DNA from 4 places in the Arthrobacter sp. zg-Y1219 genome. Region 1 is predicted to be linked to each of the others. Evidence: riboswitches for the same ligand, from Rfam matches in the RefSeq annotation. Region 1 holds a riboswitch; each other region holds the start of a gene.
The links. Region 1 has a riboswitch for S-adenosylmethionine ahead of QNO00_RS13735 (ABC transporter substrate-binding protein). Riboswitches for the same ligand answer to the same signal wherever they lie in the genome.
Positions count from the first base shown of each region.

Region 2: it holds a riboswitch for S-adenosylmethionine, as region 1 does, so the genes downstream of both, QNO00_RS06505 (hypothetical protein) here and QNO00_RS13735 (ABC transporter substrate-binding protein) in region 1, are expected to answer to the same signal.
Region 3: it holds a riboswitch for S-adenosylmethionine, as region 1 does, so the genes downstream of both, QNO00_RS00145 (ABC transporter substrate-binding protein) here and QNO00_RS13735 (ABC transporter substrate-binding protein) in region 1, are expected to answer to the same signal.
Region 4: it holds a riboswitch for S-adenosylmethionine, as region 1 does, so the genes downstream of both, QNO00_RS08335 (bifunctional o-acetylhomoserine/o-acetylserine sulfhydrylase) here and QNO00_RS13735 (ABC transporter substrate-binding protein) in region 1, are expected to answer to the same signal.

Region 1 covers NZ_JASKLY010000016.1:67,301-71,298, reverse strand. The annotation lists gene QNO00_RS13740 (ABC transporter permease) at 1-455, opposite strand, end outside; gene QNO00_RS13735 (ABC transporter substrate-binding protein) at 459-2,144, opposite strand; SAM riboswitch class I at 2,242-2,330, opposite strand; gene QNO00_RS13730 (DUF6650 family protein) at 2,506-3,003, opposite strand; gene QNO00_RS13725 (hypothetical protein) at 3,245-3,472, shown strand; gene QNO00_RS13720 (hypothetical protein) at 3,486-3,998, opposite strand, start outside.
Region 2 covers NZ_JASKLY010000010.1:38,123-42,120, reverse strand. The annotation lists gene QNO00_RS06520 (NAD(P)H-hydrate dehydratase) at 1-487, shown strand, start outside; gene QNO00_RS06515 (CPBP family intramembrane glutamic endopeptidase) at 499-1,224, shown strand; gene QNO00_RS06510 (VOC family protein) at 1,263-1,700, opposite strand; gene QNO00_RS06505 (hypothetical protein) at 1,798-2,184, opposite strand; SAM riboswitch class IV at 2,200-2,336, opposite strand; gene QNO00_RS06500 (acetamidase/formamidase family protein) at 2,475-3,860, shown strand; gene QNO00_RS06495 (LLM class flavin-dependent oxidoreductase) at 3,892-3,998, opposite strand, start outside.
Region 3 covers NZ_JASKLY010000001.1:32,839-36,836, reverse strand. The annotation lists gene QNO00_RS00150 (ABC transporter permease) at 1-146, opposite strand, end outside; gene QNO00_RS00145 (ABC transporter substrate-binding protein) at 143-1,798, opposite strand; SAM riboswitch class IV at 2,035-2,152, opposite strand; gene QNO00_RS00140 (potassium channel family protein) at 2,343-3,044, opposite strand; gene QNO00_RS00135 (TrkH family potassium uptake protein) at 3,037-3,998, opposite strand, start outside.
Region 4 covers NZ_JASKLY010000012.1:283,235-287,232, reverse strand. The annotation lists gene metX (homoserine O-acetyltransferase MetX) at 1-588, opposite strand, end outside; gene QNO00_RS08335 (bifunctional o-acetylhomoserine/o-acetylserine sulfhydrylase) at 663-1,979, opposite strand; SAM riboswitch class IV at 2,047-2,162, opposite strand; gene QNO00_RS08330 (VOC family protein) at 2,412-3,062, shown strand; gene QNO00_RS08325 (putative endonuclease domain-containing protein) at 3,421-3,998, shown strand, end outside.

The DNA.
Region 1 (3,998 bases):
ACCAGTCCCAGCCAGAACACCGGGACGGCGGAGAACAGCGGCGGCAGGTTCGCCAGTGCCCGCCGCAGCACCGGCGACGGGGCCAGGGTGGCGGCGGCGACCACGGCCAGGGCGATGACGACGGCGGTGCCCAGGGCGGAGCCGGCCAGCGCCAGGGTGGAGCCGAGCGCGCCGCCGATGCGCTCGGTGACCGGTTCCCCGGAGGTCAGGGAGAAGCCGACGTCGCCGCGCAGCAGGGCGGCCAGCTGCTGGAGATACTGGACCAGCAGCGGCTGGTCATAGCCGTACTGGCTTTTCATGGTGTCGATTGCCGCCTGGTCGACGGCGGAATCGGAGGTCAGGAAGATGGTGACCGGATCGCTGGGCAGCAGCTGCACGGCGAGGAAAATCAGGGTGTAGGCGAGCCAGACCACCAGCAGCGCCTGCCCGATCCGGTGCGCGAGGTAACGGCCCACGGGTCAGCCGTCCACTTTCCAGGCGCTTTGGAAGATGGGCGCGGTGCCGGAGGTGAACTCGATGTGCGTGCTGCGGTGCGCCCCGTAGACCTGGACTTCGTCCCAGAGGACCAGCGAGAAGGCCTTGTCCACCACGAGGGCCTGCTGCTCGGCGGCCAGGATCTTGTCGCGTTCCGGGCCCGGGGCCGCGGCGCGCTCGGCGGCGAACAGGGCGTTCAGCTCCGGGTCAGAGGTGTGGGTCATGGTGTTGTTGGCCGGTTCGAAGATGGGCCCGAGTCCGCCGTAGATGAATTGGCGGGTGCCGTAGAATTCGACGTTCGGATCGGGCATGGCGGTGGTGAGGAACGTGTTGTCCCCGGCCCGGTTGTTCAGTTTCACGCCGATCTGCCGCCACTGCTGCTCGATCAGTTCAAAGGCCGGTTTGATGACCACCGAGTTGTTGGAGCTGGTGACCGTCACCTCGAGCTTCTCGCCGTCCTTCTCGCGGATGCCGTCGCTGCCGGGCTGCCAACCGGCGTCGTCCAGGAGCTTTTTGGCTTTGTCGGGGTCATAGGCCAGATCGGCGCTCAGGTCGACGAACCCCGGCGCCTGATGGTTCAGGACCGAGCCGGCCAGGGTGTAGCTCTCGGAGAGCACCGTGTCCTTGATGGACTGCCGGTCGATGCCGGCCTGCAGCGCCTGCCGGACCGCGGGATCGGCGAGCTTGCCGCTGCCGATCCGCACGGCCGCCATGTTCACGGTGAGGTCCACGCCGTCGGCCGCCACCACCTGATTGCCGCTGGCCGCCAGCGCCGCCTCATCCACCGGCTGCAGGCCGCGCACCAGATCGACCTGGCCGGACTGGACGGCGCCGGCGCGGTGGGCGACCTCGGGCAGGTACTTGATCACCACCTTGTCCAGGTGCGCCTCACCCGGATTGTCGGCGCCTTCAGGAGCCCAGGCGTAGCCGTCCCGCTTCGCGAGCACGACTTCCTCATCGGGTTTTTCCGACTCGTAAACGAACGGGCCGGAGCCGGAGATGGATGAGATGGCCGACTGTCCGGCGGCATCCTTCTGCAGCGTGGCCGGGGAGACGAGACCGGCGGTGACGGAGGACGTGGCGCGCAGGAAGTTGGAGTTCGGAGCATCCAGGGTGACCTTCACCTGGTCAGTGCCGATCACTTCGCTGGTCTGGTAGCCGGCGAAGTCCACGTTCGGCTGGATCTGCGCGGCGGGAATGCCATGGCCGAAGCTGTCCAGGTTGGCCTTTACCGCGGCCGCGTCGAGCGCCGTTCCATCGCTGAACGTGACGCCGGGGCGGATGGTGAAGGTGAACTCGGTGCTGTCGGCGTTGGCCGAGAACGCCGAGGCAATCCACGGCACCGGCTCGCCCTTCTCAGGGTCAAAGTAGGTCAGCCGGTCCAGCACTGAATTGAGCACGTTGGACTTCTCGTAGAAGCGTGCCGCCTGGGTCTGCCAGTTGTTGATCGGCGTGACTTCGGCGTAGACGAGGGTGCCGCCGTCGACCGGCTCTCCGGCCGGAGAGGCCTGAGCATCCGCGGCGTTGGCGCCGGCACTGCCGCCTTGCGCCCCCGATCCGCAGCCGGTCAGGGTCAGGGCTGCCGCGGCGAACAGCGCCGCGATCCGCAGGGGTGTGCGGGGGCCGTTGGGACGGCCGTTGATGCGGCCGGTTGGAGCAGGGCTGACCATGGGAGGGCCTCTCAGTTCGCACCGAGGAACACGGCATTCGAGCACGCTGGAGCCGTCACTGCGAGCGGTGCTGCAGTTACGGGCCACCGGAGAAGTGAGTCCATCGGTCCTGGCATGAGCACCGTCCCCGAAGGGTGGTTGCTGCGACTTCAACGAGCCAGGTCTCTCAGCCGCTCTGGATGGTAAAGGTGTCCGGATTGGATAGGCGGACAGCACCATGGAAGCGCGGTTTGTCCTCGGCGGGCAACACAATGACGGCCTGTTTCCCTAAGCGCCGGTCGGTGACGTTTTACGTCGCGCCGTGTCATAAACGGCGTCTCCATGAAGGTCCGGGGTCTCCAAGACCTGCCGCCGAGGCGGACTATAGGTACCGTCCGATACTGGGGCGGCGCGACGGCGTTCGGCCGGGTTTCGGCGTCGAGCGTTCGCCGGGGTTCCGGTACCGCACCCGCCGCCGGGCGTCGCTGAGCAGTTTCACGCCGTCGACCATTGTTTCGCGCAGGTCCATGAGTGCGAACTGGTGCCGTTCCGGTGCGCGGGCGGATTCGCGGAGGTAGCGGGTGCAGGCGGAGGCCATCCGCATCAGGACATCGGTGTTGGCGGAATTGCTGCGCAGGTGGGCGAGGGTTTCAATGATGCGGTCGCGTGCGTCCAGGACGGTGGCGCGGCAGCGTTGCGCGTCGTCAGCGCCGTCGACGACGCGCGGTTCGATCGCAGCCAGCGGCCGCTTCAGGTGCAGGTCGGTGATCAAGGCGTTCAGGGCTGCGGTTTCATCCCGGCGGTCGATGCCGGCGCGGACGCTCCAGCCGGCGCTCGCGCCCAGAACCAGGGCGACTGTTGAAGGGATCAAGGCTGCCAACCAGTCCATCCTGACCTCCGGAAGAAGCGTTCTCCGACGGTACCTGCCCGGCTCGAACCCGGGACAGGGGAGGAGTCCGCTGTCGGGGTTCCGAGGGCAACTTTGGGTGTGTGGGTTTGCGGGTGGGGCCGGGCCGAGTTCCGCGAGTTTTTCTTGAGGACCGCTCCTGTCCGCATATCTACTGCCGGATGGCGCCGCGCGCCGCTAGCGTTAAGGCCTACGCGAGGAGAAGCAGATGGCTATGGCTATGGAACTGGCACGCGTGGTGCAACAGGAGCGTCTCATGGAAGCGGAAACCAGGCGACGTCGGCAGGCGGCGAAGCGGATGGCGGCAGAACGGGCGGCAGCAGAGCGTGCGAAGGCCCGGCCCGCAAGCGGAGTGCAGGACGGGCCGAAGGTCGAGTGGCCGGTCTTTTCACTGCGGATTGGCCGCTACCAATTCGTCGGGTTCAAGACCGTTCGACTATAAAAAAGGCTTTCGATTAGCGGCGATCAGGATTTGGCTGCAGAGGCGCACCCAATTGGCGGCGGATAATCTCGACGGCCGCCTCTGTTACTCTGTGCTTGATGCATTTGCATACATTTACAGAGCTTAAATCCTGGGGGAGATCCATGCCTTTCCGACGTACATTGTCCTGCCCAATTTCCACCAAGGGCGGGGAGCCGGAAAGGCACCGGCGTCCCCGGGCTCTGGCAGTGGCCGGCCTGACAGCGGCCGTCCTGGCCGTAGCCGGTTGCGGAGCCGACGAGTCCGAACCCGCCGCGGCCCCGCCGTCGCCCTCGGCAACCAAGAGCGTGACGCCCTCCCCGACGCCATCCCCGACCCCGACTCCCACGTCCACGGTGGTCGCCGGCAAGTCCTGTGTGGCTGCCGGGAAGACCGAAACCGTGAGGACATCGGCCAGCCCCAGCCCCACGCCGACAACCTCGGCGTCACAGCTTGCGTCAAAGTCCGCGTCGGCCTCTCCCTCTCCCTCTCCCACGAGCACGCCTTC
Region 2 (3,998 bases), on a different contig from region 1:
GCTGCTGAACGGTTCCGCCGCCGTCGTCCTGGATGCCTTCGCCCTCGGCGTGCTGCCCGGGCTGCCGGAAGTCTACGAACGCTGGGCCGGGCGCCTGGTCCTGACGCCGAACAAGAACGAAGCCGCGCGCCTGCTGGACGCGGATCCGGAGGCCGACCTCGAGATGGAGCAGGCCGCCGGCGACATCGCTGCCAGGTACCAGGCAGTGGTGGCCCTGCACGGGCTCATCGCCGCCCCGGACGGTCGCCGCTGGGAAATTCCGGCCGGAAATCCCGGGCTGGGCACCTCCGGCAGCGGCGACGTCCTGGCCGGCGCGGTCGGCGGATTCCTCGCCCGCCAAGCGTCCCCGGAGCAGGCCGCCTGCTGGGGCACCTACCTGCATTCCACCGCCGGCGACCGGCTTTCCGCAGCCCAGGGGCCGCTGAGCTTCCTCGCCGGAGAGCTGCTCGAAGCGATGCCCCGCGTGATGGCGGAGCTGACCGTCTAGCGGTGCCGAGAATGAACCGGCCGGCGATCCTGCCCCTGCCCTACACCTTCACGCCCCGGGACGGGTTTGCCGCCGGGTTCTATGTCCTGTTCCTCCTGATCTTCAGCTTTGCCCCGGGCCTTGGCGTTCCCGGTCTGATGCAGCTGATCCCTGATCCGCTGCTGGCCGGCTACGCCGTGAACCTGGCGTTCTACCTGTCCGCAGGCGCGCTGGCGGCCTGGGCGTCGTGGCGCTATGCGGTGCGGGAGACCCGGATCCTGGCTACCCGCCCGTGGCTGACCCTGGCGATCATTCCCGGCGGCGTTTTCGCGATGCTGCTGCTTACCGCCGTCGTCGTCCTGATTTCCGGCCCGCCGGAGACCGCGGTGAACCAGGAGGCGGTTGAGGGGCTGGTCGTCTCCCTGCCTCCGCTGCTGATCATTCCCCTGCTGGTGGTGATTGCGCCGTTTGTCGAGGAGTACATCTTCCGCCACCTGCTGATCGGCAAGCTCAGCAAATACCTCAACATCTGGGTCTGCTGCCTGATCTCGCTGCTGCTGTTCGCCGGGATCCACATCGCGGGGAAGGAATCGCTGACGCTGCCGGTGCTGCTTCCGTACCTGGCCATGGGCGCGGTTCTGGTGGGCATCTACGTCTGGGCGGGGAACAACTTCATCCTGTCCTACGCGGTCCACGCCGCGAAAAACCTGCTCGCCGTCCTGCTGACCTACGCGATCCCGGCAGAGCTGCTGGGATAACCGTTGGCGGTGCGGCGTCGGATCCGCCGGTCGGCGGACTAGGCGATGCAGAATTCGTTGCCCTCGGGGTCGGCCATCGTGTACCAGGAGGACGGACCCTGCTCGGCTGCGTAAAGGAACGTGGCACCCCGCGCCTCCAGCGCCGCGCGCATCGCGTCCTTGTCTCCGCCGTCGAGGTGGATGTCCAGATGGATGCGGTCCTTCACCGTCTTCGGTTCGGGCACGGGCTGGAACAGGATTCGCAGGCGTCCCGGGGAACCCACCTCGCTTTCCCGGCAGATTGCGGCGCCGTCGCGCCACCTGCGCTGTCCGTTGTGCTCGATCAGCAGGTCCGGGCTTACGGCGCCCTGTTCCAGCAGGGAATCGATCAGGGCCTGGTCGAGGGGCTCCGGGACCCAGCCCAGGGTTTCGGCCCACCAATCGGCCTGGGCGTGGGGGTCGGCGCAGTCAACACATATCTGGATATTGAACGTCATGGGCAGGAGCCTAGCCAGCGGCAGGCTCCTGCCCGGAAGGATTGCGGACAGTTACTGTCCGCAGACGCCGGCGCGGCCCGGAAGCGATCGCCGGGGGTCAGCCCCGCAGCTGCTCTTGAGCGGCAGCGCCGGCGCCTGCGGCGATCCGTTTACAGGGATGCACCCTTTCCGGCGTGGCCAAGTAGAAAAAAGAGCGCCGGGCCGGGCTGTCGAAGCCGCCGGGCACCAACAGCGACGAGTAGCGTGCGCACCACTGTGCCTCTCCGCCGGAGTGCGCCAGGGCCAGTGCCAGGGCGGGGATGTCGTGGAACCACATCAGCTGCTGCTCACCGTCCACAATCAGCTGGATCAGGTCCAGCTCAACATCGGCGTAGGCCCGGGCATCCACCCAGTCATCAAAACCGGCCAGCTTTTTGCCGTGGATGAGGTGGACGTTGTGGCCGGGGGTGAAGCTGACGCAACGGGTGTCACTGGAAATGCTCACAGCGTGGTCCTTTACAGAGTGTCCTTGCCCGCGCCGGGCGGCAGCGGGCCGCTTCGTCATCCGAACCACCCGCCGAACAGTGGGGTTGGTGTGAGGCCAGTCGGAGCTTTTCCGGCCGGACGAATCCGGGCCGGTGGCCACCTCTCGTGAAGCTGAGACCACCCTAGCGCACGACGCCGACACTGGGAACCGCCGTGGTCCGCCGTGATGTGCGTGGCCCGTTCATCCGCCGGAAACAGCCTCGAAACTCCGTTTGGCTAGCTTGATGGCACGAGCTATTGGAGGACACGATGAACCGAATGCTGATTGGACGCGAGGCCGCAGCGGTACTCACCAAGGGCCTGGGCCGCAGGGGATTCCTCGGAGCCGCGGCGGGTCTTGGCATGTTGGCGGTGGGGTCGGGATGCAGTGCGAAACCGGCGCAGGATTCTTCCGCGGCAGCTGCGGACGCCGGTGCTGCCGGGTCGCCCGGGTCGGCCGGCCCGAGGCCGGGGGCCATCCTGCAGCCGCACTCCGGAGACATGCCCGGGGACCTCTATCTCGCCTCCACCCCGGACGAAGTGCTCTGGGGTTACGTGCCGACTGTGCATGCCACGCCGGTGGCCCGGATGAAATCCGGGCAGACCGTCACCATCGACGCCCTCTCGCATGAGGGGATCTTGGAGGACCAGGGCCGGGATCCGCTGTCCTTCTTCGGGGGCCACGGCGTCGCGGCGGACGGGGTGCTGCAGGACGCCCTGGACATTGCCGCCGGCTACAACCGCACGCCGCGGAACTTCGACACGGACGGGCCGCACATCGTCACCGGTCCCGTTGCCGTGGAAGGAGCCGAGCCCGGTGACGTCCTGAAGATCGAAACCCTCGCGGCCGTGCCCCGGGTCCCCTACGGCGTCGTCTCCAGCCGCCACGGCAAGGGCGCGCTCGCGCTGCAGAACGGCCCGGCCGCACCGGAGGGCATCACCCTGGAGGAAGTCATGCCGCCGGCGGCCGCGGACAACCGGTCCTCGGGCGTCCCGACGGACTACGGCAACGTCTCGGTCTTCACCGCAATCGAGGACGGCAAGGGCGTTATGACCAGCGGCGACATGAAAATCCGCTTTCCGCTGCGCCCGTTCATGGGCATGATGGGCGTGGCCTTCTCCGAGAACGAGGGCCTGACCGGCCCCGAGGCCAACTCAGTGCCGCCCACGCTCGGCGGCGGCAACATCGACATCCGCCATCTGGGCCCCGGGTCCACCTTTTACCTGCCGGTCAAGGCCGACGGCGCCCTGTTCTACGTGGGCGATCCGCACATGGGCATGGGCGACGGCGAAGTGGCGCTGACCGCCATGGAAGGTTCCCTGCGCGGCACCTTCCGGCTGACCGTCTGCAAACCCGGTTCGGGGGACGCGCCGGCCCTGGCCCACCGGTATCCGTTCGGCGAAACCGCAGATGCCTGGATTCCCATCGGCCTCTCCGACCCCGACGGCCTGGGCGCCGGTGGGGTGAGCAGTGACCTGAACGTGGCCATGCGGCGGGCAGTGGTCAATGCCCTGGACTTCCTCGAGCAGGAAAAAGGCATGGACCGCGCCGTCGCCTACGCCTACCTGTCCGCCGCCGCCGACTTCGCCGTGTCCCAGGTCGTGGACCGGACCGTGGGCGTGCACGGGCTGATCCGCAAGGCCGACTTCGGCTGATGCCTCAGCCGAAGGGGTCAGCGCCGAATGTTCAGCGCCAGCCGGCCGCCGGAGCGACATGCTTGAGGATGCTCTCCAGCAGCTGCACGTTGTAGTCAACGCCCAGCTGGTTCGGCACCGTGATCAGGACCGTGTCCG
Region 3 (3,998 bases), on a different contig from region 1:
TTGTTGATGCGGCTGCCGATGGGGTCGCCGGGCAGGGCAAACAGAATGAAGTAGACGAACACGTAGGTCAGGGCGATGACCAGGAGGGACTGCCCGATGCGCGCGGCGATGACGGCGGTGACACCGGTGCCGGACGGGTTGCTCACTTGGTTTCCGTCCAGGTTTCGTAGAAGGACGGGCGTGCCTCGGCACCGAAGGTCAGTCCGTGGAGGGTGGGCTGCAGGGCGAAGATCTGGGAGTCGTCCAGGATGGGCAGTGCGTAGGCGGACTCGACGATGTGGTCCTGGATCCGGCCGAGGATTTCGGTGCGGGCCGTGGTGTCGGCAGCCGTCAGCTGCTCGGCGAGCAGGGCGTCCAGGACCGGGTCGGGCTGCTGGAGGTTGAAGGCATTCAGGTGGTCGCTGGAGTAGTTCACGGTGAGCCGGATCGGGTCAGCTTCCGGCCATCCGTTGCGCCGTGCGCCCACCGTGGGGTCCGCCAGCACCGTGGAGTAGTTGGCGTAGTCCGTCTCCTTGATTTCCAGGTTTACGCCCAGTTGTTTGAGCTGCCACTGGATCAGCTGGAAAAGGGGCTTGGACGTGCTGTCGAAAACGTCCACGTAGGTCAGGATGTGCAGCTGCTCGCCGTCGCGGGTACGGAACCCGTCGGCGTCCCTGCCGGTCCACCCGGCGTCGTCGAGCAGCTGGCCGGACTTTTCCGGATCAAAGGCCAGCTTCTCCGATTCGTCCTTGTACCCGAGGGATCCCGGGGTGAGGATGCTGGTGGCAGCGTTCCAGTTCTCCGTGTAGAGATCGGAGATGATCTGCTCCCGGTTGATGCCGTGCTGCAGTGCCTGCCGCACCCGGATGTCATCCAGGAACGGCGCGGACTGCCGCAGGTCCCAGACGTTGGCGTTGCCAACCCCCCGGGCGCTGATCACTTCCAAACCGGCCGCGGTCAGGGTCTGCTCTTCACTGGGTTGAACGTAGCGGATCAGGTCGGCCTCGCCGGCGCGCAGCGAGCCCAGCCGGACACTGTCCTCGGTGACCGGAATGATGGTGATCCGATCCAGGTAGGCCTCGCCCTGGTTTTCCAGGCCGGGCGGCGCCCACGCATATCCTTCCCGGCGGGTGAGGACGATTTCCTCTCCGTACTTTTCGGATTCCACGGTGAACGGGCCGCTGCCGATGATGCCGGTGAGCTGTGACTGCGCCTCGATCGGTGCGTTGATGGTTTCATCGGCGACCAGGCTGGTGCGCCAGAAGGAGAGCACATTCAGGAAGGGGGCGTGCGGGGTGGTGAGCTGCACCGTTACGGTCCGGGCGGCGTCGTCGGCCGTTACCGCCGAGACCTTCGGGAACCAGTTGTTCGCGGGGATGCCCTTGGCGCTGTCGCCGTTGGCCTGCCACTCCAGGTTCCGTTGAACCGCTGAAGCGTCCAGCACCTGGCCGTTGCTGAAGCTGGCGCCCTCCCGGATAAGGAAGGTGTAGGTCAGGCCGTCGTCGCTGACCGTCCACTCCTCCGCGATCCACGGCTTCAGTTCCAGTGTTTCGGGGTCGCGGTAGATCAACCGATCGGTGATGTTCTGGATGTAGGCGCTGTCCTGCCAGGTGCCGCTGCTCTGGAGCTGCGTGTTGGAGGACAGTTCGGCATCCAGGTACACCAGCTCGCCGCCGTGCCGATCAGTGGAATCGGAGGCGCTGCCCGGCTGCGTGCTGCAGCCGGAAGCGAGGACGGCGGTGATAAGGGACAGGATCAGCAGAGACGCGGCGGGAGCGGACACCGGACGCTTCCCGGTGAGTTTCCTGGACAGGTTCATGGTGCTGCTTTCTCTCGGAAGGGCTGGAGCAGATGCAGTGACAGGGGGCGCGGGCAAGCGCCGGCCGGGCAGGAGGATGCCCGGCCGGGAGCAGGACGTCAGCCGGGCAGGAGGATGCCCGGCGGGGAGGCCGAGGCCTGGCGCGGGAAAGGGTCTAGCCGGTGGGGCGGGGACATCGATTCATCGGTGCTGCCTCTGCGATCATGGCGCCGCGGGGTGCCGCCGGAGCAGCACGGACGCCGTACTTGCCGGGCCGGGCGTCTGCCCGCCGGCCGAATCATCACCTGGAGCACCCCGCTACGACGAGAGGGTTGCTGCCCAGCCGGCCAGGGCCGATGGCTGGAACTCTTGATTGCTGACTACATGCTAGAGGACGCCGGCTACCGGCGGGCAGATGACGTTATCCGGGGTAAGCGACGGTCACAGGTCGCTAATTCGGTCATATTTCGGTCCAAACCGTCACACTCCACCGAACGCGTCATCCGTCGTCAACCGGCGCTCGCGGGCGTGCTCGGAAGGGCGGGCATGCCCGGTTAGGCGGCCGTCAGGCTGGCTGGCTGAAGGCGTCGGTCCGCTCCGGCGGCCCGGCGATCAGTATCCGGTCCAGGATGGTCAGCACCATGCCGGCGCCGGCGAATTCCCAAGGGCCGGACGCGCTCCGGCGGGCAATAATCGAGACGCCGTACATCTCCTGAACCCGCCCGGGATCGAGGGGAACGCCGACGACGGCGCCGTGCGGCACCGTTTCGGCGACGGCGAAGTCTTCGCCCACCCTGATGTACTCCAGCAGGCTGGCGCGGACCAGATGAGCGACCCGCCGGCCCATGTCCTGCTCCGGGTAAACCACGTGGTGGACGCCGATCTGGTCCAGGATCAGTCCGTGCTGCTCGCTGGCGGCCGCGGCCCACACTTGGGCCACCCCGGAGCGGACCAACTGCGAGGCGGTGAGCACGCTGGCCGCGATGTCGCTGGTGATGCCCAGCACCACACGGTTGAATTCGGACACCGACAGCTGATCGAGCACTTCAGTGTCAGTGCAGTCCGCCGTCACGACCAAAGTGAGGCGGCCGTCGAGCCGCTGGACCACCTCTCCATTGCTGTCCACGCCCAAAACCTCGGTGCCCTCGGCCATCAGCTCCAGGGCGACGGACTCCCCGAAGCGGCCCAGCCCGAGCACGGCGACTGCGTCTGCGTCGGCGCGGGCGTGTCCCGGATCCCGCGCACCAAGAAAGCTGAACCTAGCCAATGATGGGCCTTTCGATCGGAAGTTCGTAGTGCAGCGGCCGGTCGCGCAGTGCCAGCGCCGAGGCAAAGAGGAGTGGGCCGAGCCGGCCGGCGAACATCAGGACGATCAGGATCAGCTGGCCCGCCGCCGGAAGGTGCGCGGTGATGCCGGTGGACAGGCCAACCGTGGCGAACGCCGAAACTGCTTCAAACAGGACCGATTCCAGGGGAAACCCGGTCAGGACCAGCAGTATGCCGGTGGCGGTGCCCACGAAAAGGACCGAGAGCACCAGCACGGCGATGGCCTGGCGGTAGACCGCCGGGGAGAGCGATTTGCCGAGGACGTTCACCTGCCGCCGGCCCCTGACCTCCGCGGCGAGAATGAAGAACAGCACGGCAGCAGTCGTGATCTTGACCCCGCCGCCCGTGCCGGCGGGTCCGGCGCCGATGAACATCAGCGCGTCCATGACCAGCAGGGTGGCGCCGTCCAAGGCGGCGATGTCCACGCTGTAGAACCCCGAGGTGCGTGTCTGCACGGACTGGAAGAACCCGGTCAGGAGCTTGGAGGGCCAGTCCAGCGGACCCAGCGTGCGCGGGTTGTCCCACTCCAGCGCCGTGATGAAGACAGTTCCGGCAAGCAGGAGCACGGCGCTGCCGGCCAGCACCAGCCGGGTGTTCATTGACCAGCGCCGCGGGATGCGCAGGTCCCGGCGCAGCTGGACCAGTACCGGAAATCCGAGGCCGCCGAGGATGACCGCCGCGCAGATGGGCAGGCTCACCGCCGGATCGGTGGCGTACTGCACCAGGCTGTCGGAGAACAGGGCAAAGCCGGCATTGTTGAAGGCCGACACCGCATGGAAGGCCCCCAGCCACAGGGCCTCCCCCGGACTTCGGCCGTAAGACAGCCAAAAACGGGCCGCCAGCATCAGACCCACGATCCCTTCCACCAGGAGGGTAATCTTCGCGACGCCCGCAA
Region 4 (3,998 bases), on a different contig from region 1:
AAGCTGCGCCTGGCCAAAGGCAATCTGTTCCGCGGAGCTGGCCGCCGTGCACGCGATCACGGCGCAGCGCCGCACCCGGGCGGGTTCGGTGACGGCCCACTCCAGGGCCCGCGCCCCGCCGAGCGAGCCGCCCAGCACCGTGTGCCAGCTCCGGATGCCGAGCAGGTCCGCCAGCCGCGCCTCGGCGCGGACCGAGTCGCGGACCGTGACAAACGGAAAGCGCGAGCCCCAGGGCAGGCCCTGCGGATCAGCCGAGGACGGCCCGGTGGATCCGTAGCAGCCGCCGAGCATGTTGATCGAGACGACGAAAAACCGGTTGGTGTCGACGGTTTTTCCGGGACCCACCAGGGTGTCCCACCAGCCGTCCTCCGCGGAATCCCCCCGCGCCACGTGGGTGCTGCCGGTAAGGGCGTGGCAGATCAGGACGGCATTGGAGGCGTCGTCGTTCAGCTGCCCCCACGTCTCATAGGCGAGGGAAACCTGGGGCAGGCGCCCGCCGGTTTCCAGCTCCAGGCTGCCGATCTTGGCGTGGAGCAGCACCCCGTCCGGGGCCGGGGCGGGGTGCTGCGGCGCCGTCGGAACGCTCAACGGCGCAGCCGAATCGGACGCGGCGGAACCGGAAAGGACGGTGTTCCGGGGTGAAGGCACTGCCACGCTAACCGCTACGCTCCCTTGGCGGCGCGGAAGCCGGCGTCGAGGTCGGCGATGATGTCATCAACGTGCTCAATCCCCACCGACAGCCGGACCAGTCCGGGGCTGACACCGGCAGCGAGCTGCGCCTCGGCCCCGAGCTGGCTGTGCGTGGTCGACGCCGGATGGATCACCAACGAGCGCACGTCGCCCACGTTGGCCACATGGGAGTGCAGCTCGAGGGCATCCACGAAGCGCTTCCCTGCCTCAATGCCGCCGGTGATGTCGAAGGAAACAATGGCACCGGTGCCGCGCGGCCCGTACTTGCGCCCGCGTTCGTACCAGGGGCTGGATTCCAGGCCGGCGTACGCGACGGAGATGACGTCGTCGTGCGCTTCCAGCCAGTTCGCGACGGCCACGGCGTTGGCGACGTGACGCTCCATCCGCAGGCTCAGCGTCTCCAGGCCCTGGGCAATCAGGAACGCGTTGAACGGGGAGACGGCCGGCCCGAGGTCGCGGAGCAGCTGCACCCGGGCCTTGAGGATGTAGGCGAGGTTGGCGCCCAGAAGGCCGTTGGCGCCGAGGTCGCGGGCGTAGACCAGCCCGTTGTAGCTCTCATCCGGGGTGTTGAAGCCGGGGAATTTCTCCGGATCGGCGCCGAAGTCGAAGTTGCCCGAATCCACGATGACGCCGGCGATCGAGTTGCCGTGCCCGCCCAGGTACTTCGTGGCCGAGTGCACCACGATATCCGCGCCCCATTCGATGGGCCGGATCAGGTACGGGGTGGAGAGCGTATTATCCACGATCAGCGGCACTCCGGCCTCGTGCGCGACGGCGCTGATGCCTTCGAGGTCCAGCACGTCCTGGCGCGGGTTGGAGACCACTTCCCCGAAGAAGGCCTTGGTGTTGGGCTGCACGGCGGCGCGCCACTGCTCCAGGTTGTCCGGATCCGCCACGAACGTCACGGCGATGCCGAACTTTTTCAGGGTGTGCTTGAACAGGTTGTAGGTGCCGCCGTACAGGCTGGGGCTGGCGACGATGTGGTCTCCGGCCTCGGCCAGGTTGAGGATCGCGACGGTCTCCGCGGCCTGCCCGGACGCGAGCAGCAGCGCCCCGAGCCCACCCTCCAGGGACGCGAGGCGCTTTTCCACCGCTTCCTGGGTGGGGTTGCCGATGCGGGTGTAGATCGGCTCCAGCTCGGCCAGCGCAAACCGGTTGGCCGCAGCCTCGGCGCTGGGAAAGACGAACGAGGTGGTTTGGTAGATGGGCAGCGCGCGGGCGCCGGTGACGGCGTCGGGCTCCTGTCCCACATGGATCTGACGGGTTTCGAATGACCAGTTTCCTGACATGGCGTGCTCCCTATACCAGGGGCCGCACCGAGACTTCCGGCCCCGAAGGTAGCCGGCAGCCACGTGTGACCCGCGCTTGCCGTACGTCCTCTGACGTACAGCCAGGTCTTCACCCGGGGCACCCCACCGCGGTTGGAGGGTTGCCGGCCAGCAAGCCGGGGCTATCTGCTGGCACTCATGACCTATTCCCCCAATGAAAACGGATAACCCCGAAGCCCGCAACCTCTGTGACGGATCATTTCCCCGCGGGTTCGGGTGGCCGCGCCGGATGCCGGAAAGGATCAAGAATTAGGGCATCCGCAGCACTCCGGTGGTCCGGCACCGGGCGCAGGATGAGGCCGCCGGCGGAACATCTGCAGCTCAAACCTGCCATTTGACGACTTAGGCCAGCCTTGGTCGTGAGGTCAGTCACAACGTGCCATTATGGGCCGCATGCGCTTGGACCATGTTTCTTATGCCTGTGAATCCGACGGTCTTTTGGCCACTACCGAGAGGATTGCTTCCGCTCTGGGAGCGGACTTCGTCAAGGGCGGTGTGCATCCTCGCTTCGGCACCCGCAACATGATTCTTCCCCTGGCCAACCACCAATATGTCGAGGTGGTCGAGGCCCTGAACCATCCGGCGTCGGACAAGGCGCCCTTCGGCCAGGCCGTCCGCCAGCGCTCCGAATGCGGCGGCGGCTGGATGGGCTGGTGCGTAGCCGTGGACGACCTTTCACCCTTTGAAGCGCGTCTGGGCCGCGAGTCGGTGCCCGGAAACCGAAAGTTTCCCGACGGCCAGGAACTGACCTGGCAGCAGATCGGCATCAACGGCCTGATCGCCGACCCCCAGGTGCCGTACATGCTGCGCTGGGACGACGGCACCGAGCCGCTGCACCCTTCGGCCGCCCTGCCCGGCATGCCGGGCTCCGTGAAGCTGGACTCGCTGACCATCGCCGGGTCGGCCGAGCGCGTGACCCAGTGGCTGGGCACCCCGGTCGAGGAACCGCTGGAAAATGTGGGCGTGACCTGGATTTCTCCCAAGGGAACCCCCGGCATCATGTCCGTCAGCTTCAACACGGCCAATGGTTCAGTCGAGATCTAGGTTCCCCGGATCCCTCCGCTGCGCAATGGCGGGATTCTCCCTAACCGGAGGGTTTTCCACAACGGGGAGTCCTGCCCTCGCGGGCCGTCCGCCGCCCGTCCAGCCTTGAGGCATGGACCCTGCACTCATATTCTCAGCCGATGCCGCAGCCCACGGTACGGACCGGCGTTCCCTGGCGCTGAGCTGCCGATCGGGCAAACTTGTCCGACTCCGGCCCGGTGTCTACATTCAGGCGGACGACTGGCTGAATCTGCCTCCTTGGGAGCGGGAGCGGGCACGTATCCGGGCCGCCGTGGAACAGGTACCGGGGCAGCGCATCCTTATCCAACAATCCGCGGCAGTTATTTGGGGATTGCCCGTGATTGGGAAATCGCCCGAAGTACTGTTGCTGGCCGTTCATCCCACGCATGGCAGGCGCCGCGGGGATCTCCGCTGGGCTGAGCGCCGGCTGCTGGAACCTGTCACCACGTGGGACGGGGTCCCCCTGACGTCCCGAGCACACACCGTCCTGGACATGGCTGCCTATCTGAACTTTGAACGTGCAGTCCCGGCCATGGACCATGTGCTGCGGCCGGATCCCGTTCGCAGTCTTCCCGGTCTGAGGCAAGAGCACCTTCGGGAGTTGGCGGAGCAGCTGCCTGGCCGCACCAAACGGCTCCGGGCTCAGCGGGTTATCGACTTCGCGCAGGTGCTCTCCGAGTCAGCCGGTGAGTCCTATTCGCGGGCTGTGCTGCATCTGCATGGTTTCCCGGAGCCTGAGCTCCAGCACGGATTCGACACCTCGTCAGGCCGATTCCGTACCGACTTCTACTGGCCCGAGCACAGGCTCGCCGGGGAGTTCGACGGAGCAGTGAAATACGGACGCGGCAAAGAGAGCCGTGCACCGGCGTGGGACACGCTCGTCCGGGAGAAACGCCGGGAAGACGCTATTCGGGC